DNA from 2 places in the Halomonas sp. DP8Y7-3 genome. Region 2 is predicted to be linked to the other one. Evidence: predicted binding sites of a transcription regulator. Region 2 holds the regulator's gene; the other holds the start of a gene.
What was found. The regulator FNR, encoded in region 2, switches genes on or off when oxygen is low (the NO sensors DNR and NnrR bind a similar motif). The targets are predictions, from matches to a motif close to TTGATNTANATCAA.
Positions count from the first base shown of each region.

Region 1 (3,208 bases), on a different contig from region 2:
AGCCGGCGTTCTGCAGCCACAGCATGCCGCTGTCTGACAGCGGTTGGCCGTCGCCGGTAAACATCACGAAGCTGCCGGTAGAAATCACCACGGGAACCAGGAACTGCATCACCGATACGCCAAGGTTGCCAAGACCGGCGTTCATGGCCAGTGCCTTGCCTTTTTCGCGCTTGGGATAGAAGAACGCGATGTTGGCCATGCTGGAGGCAAAGTTACCGCCACCGAAGCCACACAGCAGGGCAATGATCGCCATCACCAGGTAGGGGGTGTCAGGGTTCTGTACCGCAAACCCGATCCACAGTGCCGGCAGAATCAGTGAGGCCGTGGAGAAAGCGGTGAAGCGACGCCCGCCGAAGATCGGCACGGTAAAGCTGTAGAAGATGCGCAGCGTAGCGCCGGACAGTCCCGGCAGGGCGGCCAGCCAGAACAGCTGGTTCGGGCTGTAGTCAAAGCCCACCTGGGGCAGTTTGGCCACCACCATGGACCACACCATCCAGATGCTGAAGGCCAGCAGCAGACAGGGGATCGAGATCCATAGATTGCGACTGGCAATCTTGCGGCCGGTGGTCTGCCAGAAAGACTCGTCTTCCGGGCGCCAGTCCTGCAGCACGAATTTGCTGGGGGTAGAAAGCTCCGGCAGATCGGTGGATTCGCAGCGGTCGCGAGCCTCGATGCGTTCGGCTTTACGAATCGCGTGATGCATCCACAGCAGCGCCGCGGCGACCACGACGAACATCAGCATGAAGCAGCTCTGCCAGATGCCGATGACATCGTTGAGCATGCCGAAGGTCAGTGGCAGGAAGAAGCCGCCGAGTCCGCCGACCATGCCTACCGCGCCGCCCACCAGACCTACGCTCTTGGGATAGTAGACCGGGATGTGCTTGTACACGGCGGCCTTGCCCAGGGACATGAAGAAGCCCAGCACCATGGTCAGCAGGATAAAGCCGACCAGGGGCATGGCGAAGGTGAATTCGACCGGGCCACGCACTCCGTCGATGGTGTATTGGGTGGGCGGATAACTCAGCAGGAAGGTGCAGATGACCGAGGCCAGGAAGGTCCAGTACATCACCCGACGAGCGCCGTAGCGATCCGACATCCAGCCGCCGAGGATGCGGAACAGCGAGGCTGGGATAGTGTACAGCGCCGCGACGATACCCGCCGCTCCCAGGCTGAGTCCGTAGACCTCGATCAGGTAGTGGGGCAGCCACAGGGCGAGGGCCACAAAGCCGCCGAAGACGAAGAAGTAATACAGAGAAAAGCGCCACACGCGCAGATCGGCCAGCGGCGCAAATTGCTCGGATAGCGGCTGGCGCACGGCGTTGCGAGATCGACTGCTGGGGTCTTCCTTGGCCAGCACAATGAAGGCGACGCCCATGATGGCCATGACGGTGGCATAGACCAGCGCGGTGCTCTTCCAGCCCAGTGCCAGGAGCAGAAAAGGGGCGCCAAAATTGGTCACGGCAGCGCCCACGTTACCGGCACCAAAGATGCCCAGAGCGGTACCCTGACGTTCCTTCTCGAACCAGGCGGAGGTGTAGGCGACGCCGACGATGAAGGAACCGCCCGCAAGGCCGATACCCAGGGCGCCGACCAATAGCATCGAGTAACTGTTGGCAAAGGTCAGCAGATAGACGCAGGTGGCCGTGATCAGCATCAGCAGGCCGAACACCCAACGGCCACCGAAACGGTCAGTCAGTACGCCGAGGAATAGACGGCTAATGGAGCCGGTCAGCACCGGTGTGGCCATCAACAGGCCGAGTTGAGTGTCAGAAAGACCGAAGTCTTCCTTGATCTGAATGCCGAGAATCGAGAAGAGAGTCCAGACGGCGAAGCAGAGAGTGAAGGCCAGGGTGGCCAGACCTAGCGCTTGATTCTGCTGACGCCGCGGTACGGAGTCATGTTGAAGCATATGCTTTCCTCAGTAGGGGTGCCGGTTTGTCCCCTTAAACATTGCTACAATGTATCTGCAAGGCACTTGATTGTGATCAACAGAATGGGAGGGTATATCCAGCGTCGTTGATCTCTTACCTCCATGGGGGTATGCGGGTGTTTTTAAGAGATTCGTCACGTATTATCTGCCTCGAAACATAAATGAGACATTCTGATATTGGTTAGGTGATAACTCCCTTGATCTGGGTCAATAGAAGTGGGTGGTGGAAGACAAGACACGAGGGGCAGCCATGAACGGCGCCTTTTACCTGCGCCGCTCTCTGATGCTGCGCATGCTGGTCGCGATGGCCGCGATTGCCTGTCTGGCGCTGGTCAGCCTGCTGGGCTCGATCGTTATCGCCCAGAGCGCGGGTGGCTACGCCGATGCCATCAATCAGGCGGGGTCGCTGAGGATGCAGGCCTACCGATTGCTGTCGACCAGTGAATTGCTGCCTGCCGACCATCCCCGGCGCCGTTGGCAGCAGGAACAGATGGAAGCCACTCTTGCCAGCCCAGCCATTGTCAGTCTGATTCCTGGCGATGTGGATGACCCCCTGAGAGATGCCTATGACAGAGTGGTCGAATGCTGGCACGAAAACCTGCGACCCAATATCCATGCCTTTGACGGCGGCAATGCCTTTCGCCTCGATGACCAGGTGGCAGAGTTCGTCGATAAAGTGGATATTCTAGTTGGGAGTCTGCAAAAATATGCGGAGTCTAAGGTGGTCTTTCTGGAAGTTTTTCAGGGTGTGTCGCTGACCATTCTTGTTGTTTTTATGGTGATGGTGGTGTACAGAATTGTGTGTGGCGTCATGCCGCCTTTTAGAGATCTTATTCGGGTGGTAAATGGTGTAATGGTGGGTGACTTCTCCGGTAGAACGACCTACCGTGGGAATGACGAGCTTGGCCTCTTGTCGCGTACGATCAACAAGATGAATGCCAGTCTTTCGGAAATGTATGGGCAGCTCGAAAAGCGAGTGGCGGCCAAGACGCATGAGTTGAAGCGCAGTAATGATGCGCTGCGGATGCTTTACCTGACGGCGCGACGTTTGAATGGCGTGACGCCATTGACCCGTGAGGAGCTTGAAGACGTCCTGCGTCAATTGGAGGCGGTCACCGACGAGGGACCGTTCGAGCTGAGGCTCACTACCGGTGGGGCCGGCAAGGAAATGATTCGCCTTGTGCCTCGGCCCGCGGCCCATCATCAAGCCGAGACTGCGACAGCGCGATCGGAGTCGTGCAGTCGCATGACATCTTCTCCATCGCCAGGCAGCGGCAA
Region 1 is NZ_JAHVIO010000019.1:141,951-145,158, reverse strand. It holds gene KUV86_RS18255 (nitrate/nitrite transporter) at 1-1,909, opposite strand, end outside; gene KUV86_RS18250 (histidine kinase) at 2,181-3,208, shown strand, end outside.
Region 1: a site for FNR is predicted at 2,128-2,141, ahead of KUV86_RS18255 (nitrate/nitrite transporter). Genes of this name have one in related genera too.

Region 2 (3,208 bases):
TTCATGGTCTGATGATGTTGCTTGAGCCGACCTTGCTATCGCTTGGCCTGTTGGCTGTGATGGTGGCTTACTGCCAGTACTATCGCCGCACCCGTGACCTGTGGGGGATGGTCAAGTTCTGGGAGAAGCGTCTGACGCTGACGGTGAGTGAGCACGCCTGGCAACGCTTCGGCATCTTGCTGCTGTTGCTTGGTGTGGTGGCGCGCTATCTGCTGGCACTACAAGTCGTCTAGCCACAGGTCGTCTTGTCACAGGTCCTCTCTTCACAGGGCGGCTAGTCACAGGGCGGCTAGTCAAAAGCACCTTGGCCCAGGATACGCGGTTGTGAACCAGCGTAATCGCAGGGGTGAGTGGTTGCTGACTTCTTCGCCTGTAGCGGACGTGAGTGATAGACTAGCGGGTCTTCATTTTCAGCCGTGATGTGCCCAGCCCATGTCTGCTCAGCCCGCTTCCGCCTCCCTGTTTGATCCCCGTGTCCTCGACCGTCGTGATGCCGCGTCCCCGGCAGCTGACGACGAGCGCGCCCAGGCCAAGGCCAAGCGCGAGTTCAACAAGCTGCAGAAGCGTCTGCGGCGTCAGACCGGCAACGCCATCATCGATTACGGCATGATTCAGGAAGGCGACAAGGTCATGGTATGCCTGTCCGGCGGCAAGGACAGCTACACCATGCTCGAGATTCTTCGCAGCCTGCAGCGCAATGCGCCGGTGAACTTCTCCCTGGTGGCGGTCAACCTCGACCAGAAGCAGCCCGGCTTTCCCGAGCACGTGCTACCGGACTACCTGGACAGCATTGGCGTGGACTACCACATCCTCGAGCGTGACACCTACTCGGTGGTGAAGGAAAAGACCCCCGAGGGCAAGACCACCTGCGCGCTGTGCTCGCGACTGCGCCGAGGGTCGCTGTACGGTTTTGCGGAAGAGATCGGTGCGACCAAGATTGCCCTGGGACACCACCGCGAGGATATTCTCGAGACGCTGTTCCTCAACATGTTCTTCGGAGGAAGTCTCAAGGCCATGCCGCCCAAGCTGCTGTCCGATGATGGCAAGAACATTGTCATCCGGCCGCTGGCGTACTGCCGCGAGGCGGACATCCAGGCCTACAGCGATGCCATGGCCTTTCCGATCATTCCCTGCAATCTCTGCGGTTCGCAGCCCAACCTGCAGCGCCAGGTGGTGAAGGAAATGCTGGCAGAGTGGGAGGCCAAGCACCCTGGGCGCCTGGAGAGCATGTTCAAGGCCGTGACCAACGTGGCACCCTCGCAGCTGGCGGACCGCGAGCTGTTCGACTTTGAAGGGCTGGAGGCCGAGCAGGCGCATCGCCAGGCTCGGCGTATTGATATCGTTGATGCCGACTAAGCTCGCCTGAACACGCCCTGCTGAAGAGCCTCTGCTGAACATGCCTTGCTGAAAAGGCACTGCTGAAGCGTGAAGCGAGCTAGGGCCACATCACGCAGTGGCCCTCTTCAATGTCTGAACGCTCGTCCCGATAAGATAGCAAGAGGCCGCATCCTGGGATGCGGCCTCTTTTGTTGATGGAGCCGGTATATCGTCGCCCTACCTAGGGGGGCTGGGCTTGGGGCGTGGCACGACGTCTATCGGTCGCTGTCGGCCGCAGGCCCTGTCAGCGCCGCGGGATCAGCTGGCGTCGGTGTCAGCCAGGTTCGACAGTGAGGCGAGGTCCAGGATATTGACCTCCCGTCCAGAGACCGCCACCAGGTCCTGCTGTTGAAAGCGCCCCAGAATGCGGCTGACCGTTTCGACGGCAAGTCCCAGGTGGTTGCCGATATCTGCCCGGGACATGGACAGGCGGAAGCTGAACGGCGAGTAGCCGCGACGTCGGAAACGGTCGGACAGACCGAGGAAGAAGCAGGCCAGTCGTTGGTCAGCGGTCTTGCGCGACAGCAGCTGCATCATGCGGCGATCTTCGCGCAGCTCCTTGCTGAGGGTGCGGAACAGTTGCGCGCGTAGTTCCGGCAGCGTCTGGGTCAGGGCGTCAAGGCGATCGAAGGGAATCTCACATACGGTCGTGGTCTCGAGTGCCACCACGCTGCCGGGGTATCTGCCGTCGTCGATGCCATCCAGGCCGACCAGTTCACTGGGCAAGAAGAAGTTGGTCAGCTGCGCTTCGCCACTACCCTCGGTGGTGATCTGCTTGAGACTACCGGAGCGAACCGCGAAGACGCTCGTGAAGCGATCTCCCTGCTCGACCAGCCGAGTGCCCTTCTTGATCGGAGGGTGACGACGGATAATGGAATCGAAGCGCTCGAGGTCAGCGGTCTCCAGCGACAACGGAAGGCACAGGGAACTCAAGCTGCAGGACTCGCAACGAGTCTCATGTAGCATGGGGCGCCGTCGATCTTGGGCCGATGGACTCATTCGCAGCTCCTGTGGGTCTGGGGTTCATGATGAGCAGGGCATGTAGGAAACTGGCTTGCCCTAGCTGCATGCTATTGTCGCTATTCTACACGCAGATATTGGGCCAAAGGTGCATATACCTCTTTTGCCTCAATAATCTGGCGGCGATATGATGGTCGTCAATTTCCTACAATTTGTAGGATATTCCATACAGCTAAACCGACAATCATGCCCGCTGCCATAAATCGAGTGGCAGGGTGTGCCAGCAAACTCTGCAGTTGGCGTGCAGCAATCCCTGTTGTCACTAGTGCCGGTAGCGTTCCCAGGCCAAAGCAGAGCATGAGTAGTGCTCCACGGGCAGGGTCTGCGATGGCCATGCTCCATGCCAGCATGGAATACACCAGGCCACAGGGCAGCCAGCCCCAGATGGCCCCGAGTGCAATCGCCTGAGGTAGCTTGACCACTGGCAACAGGCGACGTCCTGCTGGCTCCAGGTACCTCCACAGGCGCTGGCCCAATGCCTCCAGCCAGCGTAGCCCTTTCCACAGGTTGGCAATGTAAAGCGCCATCGTGATCAGCATCAGGCTGGCAACCACCTGCAGCAGGTCCCGCATGCCCGGTGCCAGCGCCACCACAGAGCCTAGGCTTGCGACCATAGCGCCTGCCAGGCAGTAGCTGAACAGACGCCCCGAGTTGTAGCCGAGTAGTAAAATTCCTACACGAATAGGGTGGCGCATGCTCGGGGGAATGGCAAAGGTCAGGGCACTCATTATACCGCCGCACATGCCGATGCAATGTGCTCCGCCAAGCAGCCCGAAGACAAACGCCGCCATCGCGGGCGGCAGGTCTAGAC
Region 2 is NZ_JAHVIO010000009.1:264,912-268,119, forward strand. It holds gene KUV86_RS10890 (hypothetical protein) at 1-233, shown strand, start outside; gene ttcA (tRNA 2-thiocytidine(32) synthetase TtcA) at 433-1,356, shown strand; gene fnr (fumarate/nitrate reduction transcriptional regulator Fnr) at 1,636-2,376, opposite strand; gene KUV86_RS10905 (sulfite exporter TauE/SafE family protein) at 2,535-3,208, opposite strand, start outside.